4 regions of the Pseudoalteromonas sp. SR41-7 genome follow, and region 4 is predicted to be linked to each of the others. Evidence: predicted binding sites of a transcription regulator. Region 4 holds the regulator's gene; each other region holds the start of a gene.
The links. The regulator sigma-54, encoded in region 4, starts transcription at its own class of promoters, with help from an activator protein. The targets are predictions, from matches to a motif close to GTTGGCACGNNNNTNGNNT.
Positions count from the first base shown of each region.

Region 1: the regulator sigma-54 is predicted to act here: its motif matches at 1,548-1,566, upstream of H5092_RS18800 (TorF family putative porin).
Region 2: the regulator sigma-54 is predicted to act here: its motif matches at 3,051-3,069, upstream of glnA (glutamate--ammonia ligase).
Region 3: the regulator sigma-54 is predicted to act here: its motif matches at 2,859-2,877, upstream of H5092_RS00670 (flagellar basal body rod protein FlgF).

Region 1 covers NZ_JACJEF010000019.1:75,526-79,920, forward strand. Annotated here, with positions in the region: gene H5092_RS18795 (YIP1 family protein) at 1-570, opposite strand, end outside; gene H5092_RS18800 (TorF family putative porin) at 763-1,449, opposite strand; gene H5092_RS18805 (hypothetical protein) at 1,726-2,889, opposite strand; gene H5092_RS18810 (helix-turn-helix transcriptional regulator) at 3,045-3,245, opposite strand; gene H5092_RS18815 (hypothetical protein) at 3,254-3,673, opposite strand; gene H5092_RS18820 (AsmA family protein) at 3,906-4,395, shown strand, end outside.
Region 2 covers NZ_JACJEF010000010.1:38,659-43,053, reverse strand. Annotated here, with positions in the region: gene H5092_RS14085 (CBM9 family sugar-binding protein) at 1-105, shown strand, start outside; gene H5092_RS14080 (hypothetical protein) at 262-579, opposite strand; gene typA (translational GTPase TypA) at 794-2,617, opposite strand; gene glnA (glutamate--ammonia ligase) at 3,125-4,395, shown strand, end outside.
Region 3 covers NZ_JACJEF010000001.1:135,653-140,047, reverse strand. Annotated here, with positions in the region: gene flgB (flagellar basal body rod protein FlgB) at 1-197, shown strand, start outside; gene flgC (flagellar basal body rod protein FlgC) at 203-634, shown strand; gene H5092_RS00680 (flagellar hook assembly protein FlgD) at 648-1,328, shown strand; gene flgE (flagellar hook protein FlgE) at 1,389-2,756, shown strand; gene H5092_RS00670 (flagellar basal body rod protein FlgF) at 2,914-3,657, shown strand; gene flgG (flagellar basal-body rod protein FlgG) at 3,679-4,395, shown strand, end outside.
Region 4 covers NZ_JACJEF010000001.1:475,464-479,858, forward strand. Annotated here, with positions in the region: gene lptC (LPS export ABC transporter periplasmic protein LptC) at 1-466, shown strand, start outside; gene lptA (lipopolysaccharide transport periplasmic protein LptA) at 456-1,001, shown strand; gene lptB (LPS export ABC transporter ATP-binding protein) at 998-1,723, shown strand; gene H5092_RS02215 (RNA polymerase factor sigma-54) at 1,793-3,292, shown strand; gene hpf (ribosome hibernation promoting factor) at 3,319-3,606, shown strand; gene ptsN (PTS IIA-like nitrogen regulatory protein PtsN) at 3,611-4,063, shown strand; gene rapZ (RNase adapter RapZ) at 4,082-4,395, shown strand, end outside.

The sequences.
Region 1 (4,395 bases), on a different contig from region 4:
TATTGATTCTAATAAGCTATAAAAAGGATGGCCAATTTCAAGTCCTATTATTAATTGGTTAATAGATGCATAGCTAAATACGGCTTGTTGAGATATTTGATCTGTACTTGCACTTAGTACAAGAGCAATTGTTCCTAGGCTTGAAATAACAACTGGCATCATTGTCCAGGTAGCGAATCCATACCAAGCTCCGTAGCTATGTTCTGATTCAGGATCTTGTTTAGCCACAAGCATATAATAAAGTGCCATTAATGCATTCATGATAGCCAGCGCAATTACGCCGCCAAACAAACCAAACCATATTTGGCCTTCTGCATTTTGCTCTATACTTTGGCGAATCATTTTTTGCTCGCCAATCGTCGCATCAATAGTTGATGCTGCTACTTGCTCATTAATCAAAAACTGCATATCAACAGTGGAATAAAAAATATAAATACTCGCCATTGAAACGAAAGACATGACTATAAAAGCAAGCCATGACCAACCTTTGGCGTGTTCAACACCATTGAAAGCTTTACTAGGACTTATATAAATATCGAGTAGGGCGCTAAACGCGTTAGGTGATTTCATTATTATTCCTTTATACCTATTTTATGGCTAGGCAGTTATAAATGCCCAGTGACTAGGTAATAGAATAAAGGAAAATGTATGTATTGTTTTCATTCAATTGTAACGGTTTGTTAACAGATGTAAGGGGTCTTGTTCAAAAACAAGAAAAGGGCCAAAAGGCCCTTCGTGTTGCAGCAAGTAACACATTCTTTCTTATAAATTAAAGTCTACAGAATAAGCAACGTAAGCTTTAATATCTGAGTCATCCATATCTGTATCAGATAAACCAAAAGTGAACCCATCTTTCGAAATTGATACACCGTAATCTAAGATATTATCATCGCCAATAAAGTCACCTGAGTAGTGGCCTAAGTGAAGTGCCATTTCAGTGCCGTTACTGCCAACAGCAAAACCGTAGTCAGCTGTCAGGTAAAGTGAATCACCAAAGTCTGTACCATCACCACTTGCAGCTGATGTTGCAAGTACTGAAGCACCAAATGTAAAGCCTTCAACACTGATGCTACCGTAAATTTCAGAGAAATCTGCGTCAGCTTCAGAAGCTGCATCTGGGTAAGCGTAATAAATATAGCCAACATCATAGCTAACGCTTTCGTTAATGTCGCCACCAAAGCCTGCATATAAATCAAGCTCATAGGTCATTTCATCTGCCCACGATGCATTTGAAGCCCAAGTACCTGCATAAAAGCCCGATTCATTAGCGTAATCAATACCGCCTGAAATAGCTGCATCGCCCCCAGTTTGCTCTTGACCACGCCATAAGTAGTTTGATGTTGCCGCTGCGTTTGCTGTTACTTCAGCATGTACGGCTGTTGACGTTAAAGATGTTGCGCCCATTAATGCTATAGCACTTATAGCGATGGTTTTTTTTAGTTTTAGCATGTCCATTTCCCGTTATATGATTTTTGCTCGCCAAGGTTTTTATTATGTATTCGGAACCTTTAGGCTGACGGCTTTTTATTGTTTAACTAACGGGATAATTGCACTGTATGTGCCAGCTTCATTATTTTTTATTAAAAATTATTTTTATACATTAAAAACATGGGCTTGTGATTTATAGATTGAGAAGAGAAATGGTATATAGGAAGATGTTGCGCACACTGCTGGTGCATAAATTAACCTAGCCGCACCATAAAAGTACGGCTAAATTAGAAGTTTTTAGCCGAATATAGTGCGCATAAGGCTAATTGTTTCGTTTACACTACGACCTTTTTGAACTTCACTCACAATTGAATCGCGCTTACTGCGAATGTGCTCAGGAATATCGTCAGCAGCAAGTGCGCGGTCTACTAAAATTTCTGCAGACTCTTTACCTCTACGCTGAGTTTTACCTGTCGTAGTTGTAGTTCGTTTAGGCTTACTTAACAGTTTGATGTAGTTAGAGTTATCTGGTGTTTTTGCATCAGCATAGTGAAAGAAACATGGGATTAGTGCTTTAATAGCAACTAATTGTTCTTCTAACTCATTACTAGGTTTAGCCATTTTGTACCATGACATAGCTTGAATACCTTTTACAATATCTTGCCAGTAACGCTCAAAATCACTATTTTTTAGTTTAGAAACACCAAGGGCACCGCATAATGCATCTAATCGATTGTTTGTGATCGGAGTAAATATATCAGGGCGACGCATTGCAAGCAGTCGTGTTGCAGGCGCAAGTGTTGGTTTTTCATTATTGTCGGTGAATATTTTTGAATAAGCAGCAACAAATTGTTGATATTCGTATTGAGTAATGTCACCTTCAAGTGGAATATTTACTAGTGCATCGTCAAAGGCACCTGGTAAATCGCCAAGCATTTGATGAAAACTCTTCGCACTTTTTGTTGATGCAAACCATTCAACGTCAAAGTTGTATGTGCTTGGATCAAGTGATGCCATGTGCTTACCGCTAAACGCAAGTAAATCTTCAGGAATCATATCTTTAAGAGATTGTTCACGAATGCTTTTAATGTAGTCTACTAAGCGAAGCTGTTCATCAAGAGCAATAACGTCTTTGTGTTGTTCTACAAATACACTTACTACAGGCCACGGAGCAATACGTAAAGTTTTAACCTGTAAAAAGCTGATAGCTGAAATAAGCTGATCGTGTAGCTTCTTAAGTACTGGTAATTGCTGCGGCTCTAGTAAATCGTAGTTCATACGATCTCTGCTTGCACTTAGCAATTCGTAACACCAAGGTAAAAAATCATCAGGGTGGTTTTCTACTTTCACGGCCATAAGGTTAAGGCTTAATTCTGAAGATTGCTTCAGAATGTTCTGATAGATTTGATTTTCTTGTTCGCCTAGCGTCATTTTTGACGGTGAAATTAGCAGTTTTTTCATGCCTTGTAGAATCTCCGGTTTAGATATATATTTTTTTGCTGGTCTATTTTAGCGCAATTACGTTAATAACAACAGCGCTGTCCTCCATACGTTGTAATTGAAGTAGCTAAATCGGTGTTTTTGCTAATAGAATGAGACTAACGCTTTAACATGTATCAATCATTTTTATCTAGTACAAAGAGACTTTCAACTGAGGTATTAAAATGCTTTGCTATTTTTAGAGCAATTATTACCGAAGGGGTAAATCGTGCCGTTTCTACTGTACTAATAGTCTTACGTGAAACCGCAATTAGATCAGCCAAGTCTTGTTGAGAAAGGCCTGCTTCTTTGCGGTATTTTGCAATTTTATTTTGCACTTTTGCTCCTAATCTTTGCTTTGCCAAAGAATTGATACGCCGTATATTAAACTCATTACAGCAAGGTAAAATGTAGCCATCATGCTGTGAGATACTTCTAAAGCAAGAGTATCGGAGAGTAAGTACACGCCACCCATACTAAAAAGTAAGCCAAGCACGACATGTTTATAGGCAATAGTGTCGATGGTATTTAAATACTCATCTTTATATGTAAGGTGGTATTTCATTCTCCATGTAAACCCGCCTCTGATCACAAACATAAAGAATGAACCTAAAAAAGCAGCAGTTCCTAAAAACAATAGTGGGGCTGATGTTTGATTAAGCATTGGGTAAACACTAATGATTAATAAAGTGACCCCCATGAATAATGAAAACCATGCATTTTGGCCCATAAATTTTTCTTCTCTTTTAATATCGTAATTAGACATAGCTCATTTCCTTTTAAAATTTTTACAATATGTAACCTGTAGGTATCAATGCAACCTTAAGGTTTCATTGGGTCAATATTTATTTGTAACCTAAAGGTATCAAAATGTTTCAGGGGCGATTCAGGATGGGAATGTAATATCTAATAAAAAGCTTTTTTATCAGAACGACAATGATTTTAAGGCTAACACTCGCTATGATAAGAACATTATTTGCACGTTTGAAAGGACGATCATGAAAACCTTACTTAAAATTGTAGGTGTAATACTTTTACTATGTATAGCACTAATTGTTGCCGCACCGTTTTTAATCCCTACTGATACTATTTTTAACAAAGTTTCAGAACAGGTAGAACAAACAACTGGGCGCACTCTTACTATTAAAGGTGATAAAACACTTAGCGTATTCCCTGCATTAAAGTTAGAACTTAACGACGTGCATTTTGCAAATATGGAATCAGGTTCGCGCGCCGATATGGCGAGTATGAAACAGCTTGCTGTACACATACCTTGGTTTTCATTATTTGGTGGTGAGTTTAAATTAGATAAGTTTGTTATAAACGAACCAAATATTCTATTAGAAACCGACAAAAATGGTAAAGCCAATTGGCAGTTGTTTGATGCAGTTGCAGAGCAACCAAAAGAGCAGAGCCAATCAGGTGAAGCGATAAAGCTTCCAGATAACTTTGATATTGAGTTAGGTGAGGTTGCTATTTATGGCGGCA
Region 2 (4,395 bases), on a different contig from region 4:
CATTTTATGGGCTCACACGAAGTACAGCCGGTAAATGGCGACAGAAATCGTGGTTTTATAGATGCCGACGTATTTGGCAAAATAACCCTACTCCCTAAAAAGTAAGCCCCCAACACCAATAAGTAGGTTGGGTTGAGCGAAGCGAAACCCAACGAAAAATATCCTACCAACAAAAACATAGACTTTGCAATATCGATTATTTAATTCTCAAGCACGTTTTTGCTTAGACAAAGAGCGCTGCGCCCTAATATAAAGCTAATTTCAGCCACCCTTTTGCTCATGTTTAATAATTTTAAGAAGCAAATCAATTCTGCGATTTGTTTTTTTGGTTTGCTCCCTAATCATTCCCTGCACCATAGCTGAAGCAAGAAAAATAAAACATATTATTTGAAATAATTCAGTTTCAATATCATAGAAGCTATTAGCAATTGATAACAAAACAAACGGTAAAAAAATTGATATGAGATCTTTCAAGCCCCAATCATTTTTTCCTAACGTTTCAAATTCATCTTTATATTTTTGCAGTTCAGCAATATGTTCTATCTCTAGTTTTGCCTTCATTTCATTTTCGGTATTCACACTAGCTTACTCGCACATATTAAATATAGCTTTGATAATAACTTAATACCTTTTTTAGGTTCAATATTAAAAACTGTTTAACGGTATCGAACCAACCGCGATGTTCTTCTAACCTGAGAGCTTACAGCTCTTTTCTCGCTAACTATTATTCACAAAAAAGCCGCTGTGTTTTTCAATACAGCGGCTTTTAAAATCATTATTCTAAATTAATAGATTATGACTTAGGTGCACGACCCGCACGTTTACGTTCGTTTTCTGTAAGGTGTTTCTTACGGATACGAATGTTTAGTGGAGTAACTTCAACTAGCTCGTCATCATCGATGAACTCAAGCGCTTGCTCAAGTGAGTAGTTAAGGTGCGGAGAAAGTGTTTGCGCTTCATCAGTACCAGATGCACGTACGTTAGTTAACTGCTTACCTTTAAGGGCGTTAACTGTAAGGTCGTTATCACGGTTATGAATACCGATAACCATACCTTCGTATACTTCAACACCGTGACCGATAAATAAACGGCCGCGCTCTTGTAAGTTAAATAATGCGTTAGTAAGTGCTTTACCAGTTGCGTTTGCAATCATTACGCCGTTCTTACGAACGCCGATAGCGCCACCTTTATGAGGACCATAATGATCGAACGTATGGTACATAAGACCAGAACCCGAAGTAAGCGTCATGAAATCAGTTTGGAAACCAATTAAACCACGGCTTGGGATCATGAAGTCTAAACGCATACGGCCTTTGCCATCTGGAGTCATGTTAGTAAGTTCACCTTTACGTAGGCCAACTTGTTCCATAACAGAACCTTGATGCTCTTCTTGACAGTCAATAGTCACTGTTTCAAACGGTTCTTCTAGAACGCCATCTACAGTACGTAAGATAACTTCTGGACGAGAAACTGAAAGCTCGTAACCTTCACGACGCATGTTTTCGATTAAGATACCTAGGTGTAATTCACCACGACCAGAAACACGGAAGCTATCTGGGCTTGCAGTATCTTCAACGCGAAGTGCTACGTTGTGTACTAATTCTTTGTCTAAACGCTCACGGATATTACGTGACGTTACAAACTTACCTTCTTTACCACAGAAAGGTGAGTTATTTACAGAGAATGTCATTGTTACAGTTGGCTCATCAACACTTAGTGGTGGTAATGCTTCAACGTTTCCTGGGAAACAAACTGTATCAGAAATCTTAAGCTCACCAATACCTGTTACAGTTACGATGTTACCAGCGTAAGCTCTATCAGTTTCGATACGCTCAAGACCTAGGTAGCTTTGTACTGCACCAATTTTACCATTACGTGTAGTGCCATCAGCACTGATAATAGTAACTTGTTGGTTAGGAGCAACAGAACCACGTTTAATACGACCAATACCAACTACACCAACATAAGAGTTGTAATCTAGTTGAGAAATTTGCATTTGGAAGTCACCTTCAGGATCTGCATCCGGTGGTGATACTTCTTCAACGATCATCTTGAACATAGGTTCCATGTTGTCTGATGGTTCGTCTAAATCTAGTGTTGCCCAACCGTTGATTGCTGAAGCGTAGATTACTTTAAAGTCTAACTGTTCGTCAGTCGCGCCAAGGTTGTCGAATAAATCAAAGATTTGATCCATAACCCAATCTGGACGAGCGCCTGGCTTATCAATTTTATTGATAACGACGATTGGCTTTAAGCCTTGCGCGAATGCTTTTTGCGTAACGAAACGCGTTTGCGGCATTGGACCTTCTTGAGCATCAACAAGTAATAATACTGAGTCAGCCATCGAAAGTACGCGTTCAACTTCACCACCGAAATCGGCGTGTCCCGGGGTATCTACGATATTGATATGGTAGTCATTCCAAGAAATGGCTGTGTTTTTAGCCAAAATGGTAATACCACGTTCTTTCTCAATGTCGTTTGAGTCCATCACGCGCTCTTCGTTACCGCCGCGTGTTTCTAATGTACCTGATTGCTCAAGTAGTTTGTCAACCAGTGTTGTTTTACCATGGTCAACGTGCGCGATAATCGCTATATTTCTTAACTGTTCGATGCTCATATATTTACTCAGAGAAATTAAATTCTCATTGATCCTGCAAGATCTACGCACTCATCCACGCTTTCGCGAGATGTCCCAGCATAGGATTTAAAAGGGCGCATATTATCCCTCATTAATGACATGGATGAAAGTTTATCCAATATAAATTTCAAAACTTTCTCAATACTTTTACTAAGTATCTGTTTTATATATGACAATTATATGAATTAAATTTCAATTTTTTTTTGAAAAACAGCCTTTTTGGCTATTTTGCTGATCTTTTTGGTACTCTTTTGCATTTAGGTTATGCTATTTCCGAGCGATTAAATTAGCAGCAAATTGTGCCCTGTAAATTTTGCACCAAAAAGGAAAATTTACGCACCAACATAGTGCGTTTGTACATTCCATTTTGATGCAACGATATTTTTTTAATTTATAAACAGCTAGTTATAAAAATGGCACAAAATCAGCTTAGTAAATCCCAAAGCAATTATGCAGCAATAACAAAACCCAATAGTTGGAGGACACATGTCACAATCGGTTTTAGATTTTATTAAAGAAAATGACGTTAAGTTCATTGATTTACGCTTTACTGACACTAAGGGTAAAGAACAGCATGTTTCTATTCCTCATCACCAAGTTGATGAAGACTTTTTTGAAGACGGTAAAATGTTCGACGGCTCTTCAATTGCAGGCTGGAAAGGCATAAACGAATCAGACATGGTATTAATGCCAGTTCCTGAGTCAATCAAACTAGACCCTTTCACTGAAGAAGCTACATTAATTTTACGTTGTGACGTAGTAGAGCCTTCTACATTACAAGGTTATGAGCGCGACCCGCGTTCTGTTGCTAAGCGCGCTGAAGATTACATGCGCTCTACAGGTATTGCAGACACTGTTTTATTTGGCCCTGAGCCAGAGTTCTTCGTATTTGACGATGTTAAATACAAATCAGATATGTCTGGTTCTATGTATAAAATTGATTCTAAGCAAGCTGCTTGGAACTCAGATAAAGAATATGCAGATGGCAACACTGGTCACCGTCCAGGTGTTAAAGGCGGTTACTTCCCAGTTGCTCCTGTTGATGACTTCCAAGATTGGCGTTCAGCTACGTGTCTAGTTCTAGAAGAAATGGGCCAAGTAGTAGAAGCACATCACCACGAAGTAGCAACAGCAGGTCAAAACGAAATCGCTACTCGCTTTAATACAATGGTATTAAAAGCGGATGAAATCCAAGAAATGAAATATGTTATCCATAACATGGCTCACTTATATGGTAAAACAGCAACGTTTATGCCTAAGCCAGTTGTTGGTGATAACGGTTCTGGTATGCATTGTCACCAGTCTTTAGCTAAAGACGGTGTTAACCTTTTTGCTGGCGATAAGTACGGCGGTCTTTCTGAAGATGCACTTTACTACATTGGCGGTATCATTAAGCATGCTAAAGCAATTAACGCTTTTGCAAACGCATCTACTAACTCGTACAAACGTTTAGTACCAGGTTTTGAAGCACCAGTTATGCTTGCATACTCTGCACGTAACCGCTCTGCATCAATCCGTATCCCAGTGGTTCCATCTGAAAAAGGTCGTCGTATTGAAGTACGCTTCCCGGATCCAACAGCTAACCCATACCTTGCTTTCTCAGCAATGCTTATGGCTGGCCTTGATGGTATCAAAAACAAGATCCACCCTGGCGATGCTATGGATAAAGATTTATACGACTTACCAGCTGAAGAAGCAGCAGAAATTCCAACTGTTGCAGCATCACTTGACGAAGCACTATCTGCACTTAGCGCAGA
Region 3 (4,395 bases), 340 kb from region 4:
GTGGAGGTACTCATAGTATGGGCAGTTCAGAATCATTTCGTTTGCCAAATCAATCAGATACTGGTGATGGTAACTCGGTTGATATACAAGTGGAACGAAACTTGTATACACAGAATGCTATGGAGTATCAGGCCAGCTTGCAATTTTTAAGTGGCAAATTTAAAGGCCTGAATAAAGCTCTCGGTAGTCAAGGATAAAAATTATGAGTTTATATAATGTTTTCGATATTGCAGGTTCGGGTATGAGCGCACAAAACGTTCGCTTAAATACTACAGCTAGTAATATTTCTAATGCTAATACCATTAGTTCATCTCAAGACAAAACGTACCGAGCGCGCCAACCTGTATTTGCGGCTGAGCTAACAAAGGCTTCAGCATCAGTAAGTAACCAGCAGGGCTCCGCAGTTGGTGTTAAAGTTTTGGGCATTGTTGAAAGCGATGCACCATTACAAATTGAATATAACCCAAACCATCCAAGTGCGGATGAAAATGGCTATATCTATAAACCCAACGTTAATGTTGTAGAGGAGATGGCAAATATGATTTCTGCCTCTCGTTCTTACCAAACAAACGTGCAAGTTGCTGATGCAGCTAAGCAAATGCTAAGTAAAACACTGTTGCTAGGGCAGCGGTAACCGAGGGTAGGTTATGAGTAACGATATTAGTACATCTTCATCCTATTTAGACTCTATACGCTGGCAAGAGCAACAAGTTGCTACCAGTGATAATGAGAGTGATGCGTTAACACAAGAAGACTTTTTCTCTTTGTTAACTCAGCAATTATCGTATCAGGATCCCAGTAACCCTGCGGATAATGACCAAATGATTGCTCAAATGACCAGCTTTACGATGGCGCAAGGGATTACAGATTTAAATACTAACTTTGAATCTTTAGCCTCTTCAATGACATCTAATTCAGCACTGCAAGCATCTACACTTGTAGGCAAACAAGCTTTACTAGAGTCAAACACCCTGGATTTAAATGAAACAGGTGATGCCAGAGGCTCTGCAGTGGCAGAAGAAGCCGTTGATAACTTAAAAATTAAAGTTACTGATGCATCAGGTCAGCTAGTAAGAACTATTGATATGGGTTCTCAGCCAGCAGGTGCGGTACGTTTTGCGTGGGATGGCAAAAATGAAGCTGGTGAGCGTTTACCTGAAGGTGAATACTCAGTAACCGCCGAAGGAAGTACTGACGGTGAATTTTCAAGCTTACCCATTGCTACATTTAAGAACATTGAAAGCGTTAATATTAATGGCTCAAGTGGCATTATTATTAACACTAAAGAAGGTGCGGTTAGGTTGACAGACGTCGCAGAAATCGCGTAATAAATTTTAATTATACTTCGCCTGTCAGCAGGCTAAATATTAACAGGTTAGAGGTGAATTATGAGCTTCAATATTGCATTAACTGGCTTAGCTGCCGCACAAAAAGATTTAGACGTAACTGCAAATAATATTGCAAACGTTAATACCACAGGTTTTAAAGAGTCACGCGCTGAGTTTGCCGATGTTTACGCTTCATCAGTGTTTAGCTCTGGTAAGACTAAAAATGGTGACGGTGTGCAAACAACCATGGTTGCGCAGCAGTTTCACCAAGGCTCACTGCAATTTACAAATAACTCACTTGATTTAGCAATCACTGGTGAAGGTTATTTTGCGATGACCGACGATTTATCTTCGCAAGATTTAACATATACACGTGCGGGTGCATTTAAGCTTAACCAAGATAACTTTATGGTTGACGCAAAAGGTAACTTTTTACAAGCATTCCCAGTTGATTCATCTACAGGTGATACAACGTCGGTAAGTTTGAGCACAACTGATCCAATTCAAATCCCTGATTCGTCTGGTTCACCTCGCGCAACAGAAAATGTATTTTTGTCGTTTAACTTAGATGCAACAGCAGATGCTCCGGGTATTGCTTTTGACCCAACATCTAGTGGTACTTATAACTCATCTACGTCAACAACGGTATATGATTCACTAGGTGAACCACATATTTTACAGTACTTTTTTGCTAAAGAAGATGATGCCGCAGCAGGTGGTACAGATAACAGTTGGGAAGTATACGCAACACTCGATGGCAAAGTAGTTGATGCCACAACTGGTGGAGAACAAACCGCGCCTTATACACCACTTACCACCCTTGGTTTTAACTCAAGTGGTTTGCCATCAACAACAGGTGGTGTGGCAAATACAAATACAACTACTTTTGATGAAATACTACTACCAGCGGGTTCTGGTGCTGGTTTATCAACATTACTAGACAATGGTGCAACTTTCCCAGGTACTGGTATTGAGCTTAACTGGCGCGATGAAAATAACACAGCAGGACGTATCCCAACTCAGTATTCAAGTGGTTTTGAAGTAAAAGCACTCGATCAAGATGGCTCAACAGTAGGTCGTTTAGCCGGAATTGATATAGGAACAGACGGTAAAATTGTCGCTTCTTACAGTAATGGTGACTCAACATTCCTAGGCCAAGTGGCTATGGTACGTTTTCCAAATTCACAAGGGTTATCACAAGTGGGTGATACAAGCTGGAAGCAAAGTATTGATTCAGGTGAACCTGTAGCGGGTGAAGCTGGTTCGGGTACGTTTGGTGGAATTAACTCATCAGCGCTTGAGCAATCAAATACTAACCTTACAAACGAGCTTGTAGACTTAATTACTGCACAGCGTAATTACCAAGCAAACTCACGTGCGCTTGAAGTTAACTCAACTATTCAGCAAAGTATTTTGCAGATTCGATAAGCTAAACCCTATTAAATATATGAGGCTGCATTTTTGCAGCCTTTTTTATAAGTCCTCTTTGCAAGCCCTTCTAAATACCTCTCAATGTTGCGTCAAATTTAATCTGGCACCTATTTTGCATTTGTAAGTTCAGAGATTTTTTATGTGAGTCGATACTATGGACAAAATGGTCTACATTGCGGCCTCTGGCGCTAAGCAAAGCCTACAAGGGCTTGCGCTTAAAGCCAATAATTTGGCGAATGCAAATACAACAGGATTTAAAGCTGACTTTGCCCAGGCGCGTTCTATGCAAGCGTTTGGCGAAGGTTTGCCTACACGTGTATTTTCAATGCAAGAGCGTCCGGGTTCAAACATGGTATCGGGTGGCATTGTTCAAACCGGGCGAGACTTAGATATCGCAATGAGCGATAACGCATGGCTTGCTGTGCAAGATGCCTCCGGTAATGAAGCTTACACAAAAGTGGGTACGTTAAACATTACAGCTCAAGGTATGCTCGTAACCAGCCATGGTCGTCAAGTTATTGGCGAAGGGGGACCTGTTATTTTACCCGTCCCAGTCGAAAAAATAGGGTTTAGCCAAGATGGCGCTATTCAAGTTCGACCACAAGGCGCTCCTGCTAACTTTTTAGAAGAAATCGACACGCTTAGAGTTGTTGAAGCAAATAGCTCACAGCTCGAAAAAGGTAACGACGGTTTATTTAGACCAAAAGCAAATGTAACAGTAGATACCTCTGCCAATGTAAAAGTTTTAAGTGGTTCGCTTGAAATGTCGAATGTGAATCCGGTTCACGAAATGGTCGACATGATAAGCCACCAGCGCCAATTTGAATTACAAGTGAAATTAATGAAAACAGCTGAAGAAATTGACGAGCGTCAAGATCAGTTATTACGCATAGTTTAACTTTAAAGTGAGGACACGATTATGAATCCAGCATTGTGGATCAGTAAAACGGGGCTAGACGCTCAACAAACCGATATATCGGTTATCTCAAATAATTTAGCGAATGCGAGTACCGTAGGTTACAAAAAAAGCCGCGCTATATTTGAAGATTTACTTTATCAAAATATTAATCAACCGGGTGGTCGTTCATCGCAAGATACCGAAATGCCGTCGGGCTTAATGTTAGGTGCGGGTGCTAAAGTTGTAGCTAACCAAAAAGAGTTTACGCAAGGCAACATGTTGACCACCGAAAACTCACTAGATTGGATGATTTCTGGCGAAGGTTTTTTTGAAGTACTGCAACCTGATGGCAATATTGCTTACTCGCGCAATGGTCAGTTTACTACTGATGGCGATGGACGAATTGTAACATCGGGCGCAGGTTACGTTATTCAGCCAGAAATGAATGTACCAGATGACGCGCAATCAATTACGGTTTCCCAAGACGGCGAAGTATCTGTACGTGTTGCAGGCCAAGCCGATAACGTTGTAATTGGTCAGCTGACTATTAGTGACTTTATTAATCCATCGGGTCTTGAGCCAATTGGTCAAAACCTTTATACCGAAACGGCTGTAAGTGGTGCGCCTGTACAAGGTAATCCTGGTGTTGAAGGGTTAGGTAGTATTATTCAAGGCTCACTCGAAACATCTAACGTAAATGTGACTGAAGAGCTGGTAAATCTAATAGAAACTCAGCGT
Region 4 (4,395 bases):
GCCTCAGGCTGAGCCTGAAGTTGTTGCTAAGCCTGATTACATAGCTATTGAGCTCAAACAGACAGCCTATGATGAGCAAGGTAAAATTAGCCACAAAGTCACTGCGGCTAAAATGGAGCTATACCAGCAATTAGGTTTCACGTTTTTTGAAAAACCCATTTTTACTTTATATAACGAGCAACAAACGTGGCAAATAAATGCAGACGAAGCAACATTATATGAAGATAAACAATTAATTTTAGAAGGTAATGTGGTTGCCAAAAATTTAACCGATAACGCCATGATAGACAAAATCAATGCTGATAATATTCAGGTTGATATAAAGTTATTAACAATGCGTTCGGAGCAACCCGTCATTATCACTGGACCCAATTTAAAAATCACCGGTAAAGGCCTAGAAGCCGACTTGAAAACCGAAGTGATAAAACTAATTAACCATACGCGAACCATATATTATGACCAATAAAATATTAAAATCACTTATAATTCCTACACTTATACTAGCGTTTAATAGTAGTGCTGCAGAGCAAAACACGCAACCTGCTGCCAATCAGATTTCAATAAGTGCCGACAAGCAAGAAGGTCAATTGAAAGCTAATGTGGGTATTTTTGAGAAAAACGTTGAGATTATTCACGGTAATCGCCGCATTACAGCCGATCGCCTCGAAGTACACAAACGTGATGAACTTGGTGATAATAAACAATTATTAATTGCCACAGGTAGCCCTGCGCACTTTGAAGAAAAGCAATCAGACGGCACGACTATGAGCGCCAGTGCTGACGAAGTACGTTATGATGTATCTAAGCGTTTTTTAACGCTTGTTGGTAATGCACAAGTATCGCAAGCCGGACAAAAAATAAATGCTAAAAGCATTACCTACGACATAGAGCAGCAGCTCATCAGTGCCGAAAAAGATGAAAACTCAACTGACCGCGTTCACACAATTTTAGTACCGATCGAAACTAAAAAAAGTAAAAAAGGCGATAAAGGTCAACCATGAGCACATTAAAAGCAGAACTATTGGCAAAAAGCTATAAAGGTCGTGAAGTTGTAAAAAACGTCGGCCTTGAAGTACAAGCTGGCAGTATAGTTGGCTTACTTGGCCCTAACGGTGCTGGTAAAACAACGACTTTTTATATGATTGTAGGGCTTGTTCCTAGCGACAAAGGTAAAATATCTATTGATGATAACGATATTACTCTTTTACCTATGCATAGTCGTGCTAGATTAGGCATAGGCTACTTACCACAAGAGTCATCGATTTTTAGAAAGCTGACTGTTTATCAAAACTTAATGGCCATTTTAGAAACGCGCAAAGAACTAAATAAACAAGCCAGAGAAGACACGCTCAATAACTTATTAGATGAATTTAGCATACAACACATTCGTGATAGCCAAGGTATGGCATTATCGGGGGGAGAACGTCGTCGTGTAGAAATAGCACGAGCGCTGGCAGCAGATCCTAAATTTATATTACTGGATGAACCGTTTGCCGGTGTTGACCCTATTTCGGTATTAGATATAAAGAAAATAATAGAACATCTTAAAAATCGTGGGATTGGTGTATTAATTACCGACCATAACGTAAGAGAGACCCTTGATGTTTGTGAAAAAGCCTACATTGTTTCTCATGGGGAGCTGATTGCATCAGGTACTCCAGAACACGTATTAAATGATAAAACAGTACGCGATGTTTACTTAGGCGAGCAATTTAGGCTGTAACATTTACGCCATGTCTTTAAGCATCTGCTAGTATTAATTATAACAACATAAAAGGATTGTTAGAGATACATGAGGCAATCACTACAGCTGCGCATGGGCCAGCAACTTACAATGACTCCACAGTTGCAACAAGCTATTCGTTTGTTGCAACTCAGTACATTGGATCTCCAGCAAGAAATACAAGAAGCTCTCGACAGTAATCCACTATTAGAGGTTGAAGAGGCAGACTATTCCGAAGACGCTGCTGGTAAAAACGAGCAAAAAGCTGATACCGATGACATAACTGTTAGCGCATCTGCTGATGATGCTCCGAGCGAATACGAACAAGATACTGGTGAAGCACTTGCAAAAGACACGCTAAGTGACGACATGGCTATGGATGTCAGTTGGGATGAGTACATGAGTGCCGCTCCTGCAGCCTCATCAGGTCCAATGCCTGAAGACGAATCAATATACCAAGGCGCCTCTACTGAAACGCTCCATGAGTATTTAATGTGGCAATTACAACTAACGCCATTTAGCCCTACAGACGAAGCTATTGCTATTGCTATTGTAGAAGCTGTCGATGATTCAGGTATTTTAACACTAAGCTGCGAAGAGATTTTAGAAAGCTTTAATCAAGAAAACGAAGATGATAACGAAGTCGAACTTGATGAAATTGAAGCGGTATTAAAACGCATCCAACTGTTTGATCCTGTTGGTATTGCTGCACGTAGTTTACAAGAGTGTTTGTGTATTCAGCTTAATCAATTTGATAAAGAAACACCTTATATTAATGAAACGAAAATGATTTTAACCGAGCATATTGATCTATTAGCAGCTCGCGACTATCGTACATTAATGAAAAAAACTAAGCTCAAAGAAGAAGAGCTTAAAGAAGTAATGACACTAATACATACTCTCAACCCAAAACCTGCAGATACTATTGTAAGGGAAGAATCTGAGTATGTTATTCCTGATGTGTCAGTTAAAAAAATTAAAGGCCGCTGGGTTGTCGAATTAAACCCAGATAGCATGCCTAAAATTCGTGTTAATAGCCAATACGCAGCAATGTCTCGCACTGTAAAATCAAGTGGCGACAGCCAGTTTATTCGCTCACATTTACAAGAAGCTAAATGGTTTATTAAAAGCTTAGAAAGTAGAAACGACACGCTATTAAAAGTTACTAATTGTATTGTTAAGCAACAACAAGGCTTTTTTGAACATGGCCCTGAAGCCATGAAACCAATGGTTTTAAATGATGTTGCTGAAATGGTAGAAATGCACGAATCGACAATTTCTCGCGTAACTACTCAAAAGTACATGCATACACCCCGTGGTATATTTGAGCTTAAATATTTTTTCTCAAGCCATGTAAGTACTGAAAACGGTGGTGAATGTTCATCTACAGCAATACGTGCGCTTATCCGAAAATTAATCGCAGCAGAAAACTCAGCAAAACCATTGAGTGATAGCAAAATAGCGGATATATTGGCTGAGCAAGGAATTAAAGTAGCGAGACGTACAATCGCAAAATACCGCGAATCTCTTGCTATTCCACCGTCAAATCAGCGTAAAAGTCTGATTTAAGACGCTAAACTAAGAGGGTAATGCTTATGCAACTAAACTTAACTGGTCGTCACGTAGAATTAACCGATTCACTAAGAGACTATATTAATACTAAATTTGCGAAGCTTGAAAGACACTCTGATCATATTAATAATGTTCATGTCATTCTCGATGTAGAAAAATTAAATCAAAAAGCAGAAGCCACAATACACGTAAGCGGTGCTGAGCTATTTGCCTCTACAGAACATCAAGATATGTATGCCGCTATTGACTCGTTGATCGACAAGCTCGATCGCCAAGTAATCAAACACAAAGAGAAGCTTGCTCGACACTAATATGATGAAATTAAGTTCACTTATATGCCAGGACTGCAGCAAAGCTGCGGTCCTTTTTAATAGCAAAAAAAGAATTTTAGAGTTCATTAGCGAACTTGCTCACGACAAACTTCCGTATTTACCGCAACAAGATATTCTTAATGCTTTAATGAGCAGAGAGAAATTAGGTAGTACAGGTATAGGGCGTGGCATTGCTATTCCTCATGGAAGAATGAGCGGTGCAGAAGAGCCTTTGGCTTTAGTGCTCGTTAGCGAAACTCCAATAAACTTTGATGCAATCGATAATCGCCCTGTTGATATTTTTGTCGCACTCATCGTACCAGATGGCGATAACCAGCAGCACTTAAAGACTCTAGCAACCATTGCTGATAAACTAAACAACAAAGATTTTTGTAAACAGTTACGCAGTGCAAAATCTGATACTGAGCTTTACCAAGTTATTGTCGATCAATCATAGTTTTATAAAGGGTGTTAAATGGAGTTAATTATCATAAGCGGCCGTTCTGGTTCTGGAAAGTCGGTTGCTTTGCGCGTTGTAGAAGATTTAGGTTATTATTGCGTAGATAATATTCCAGTAAACCTACTTCCTTCATTAGTTCGCAGTGTATCTGATAGCTACGATAAAATTGCTGTTAGCATTGATGTGCGCAACATCCCTAAAGAACAAGATGAATTTAACGATATTCTTGAATACTTACCAGGCTTTGCAAACCCTACGTTATTTTATTTAGATAGCGACGATCAGACATTGATCAAACGTTTTTCTGAAACACGCAGATTACACCCACT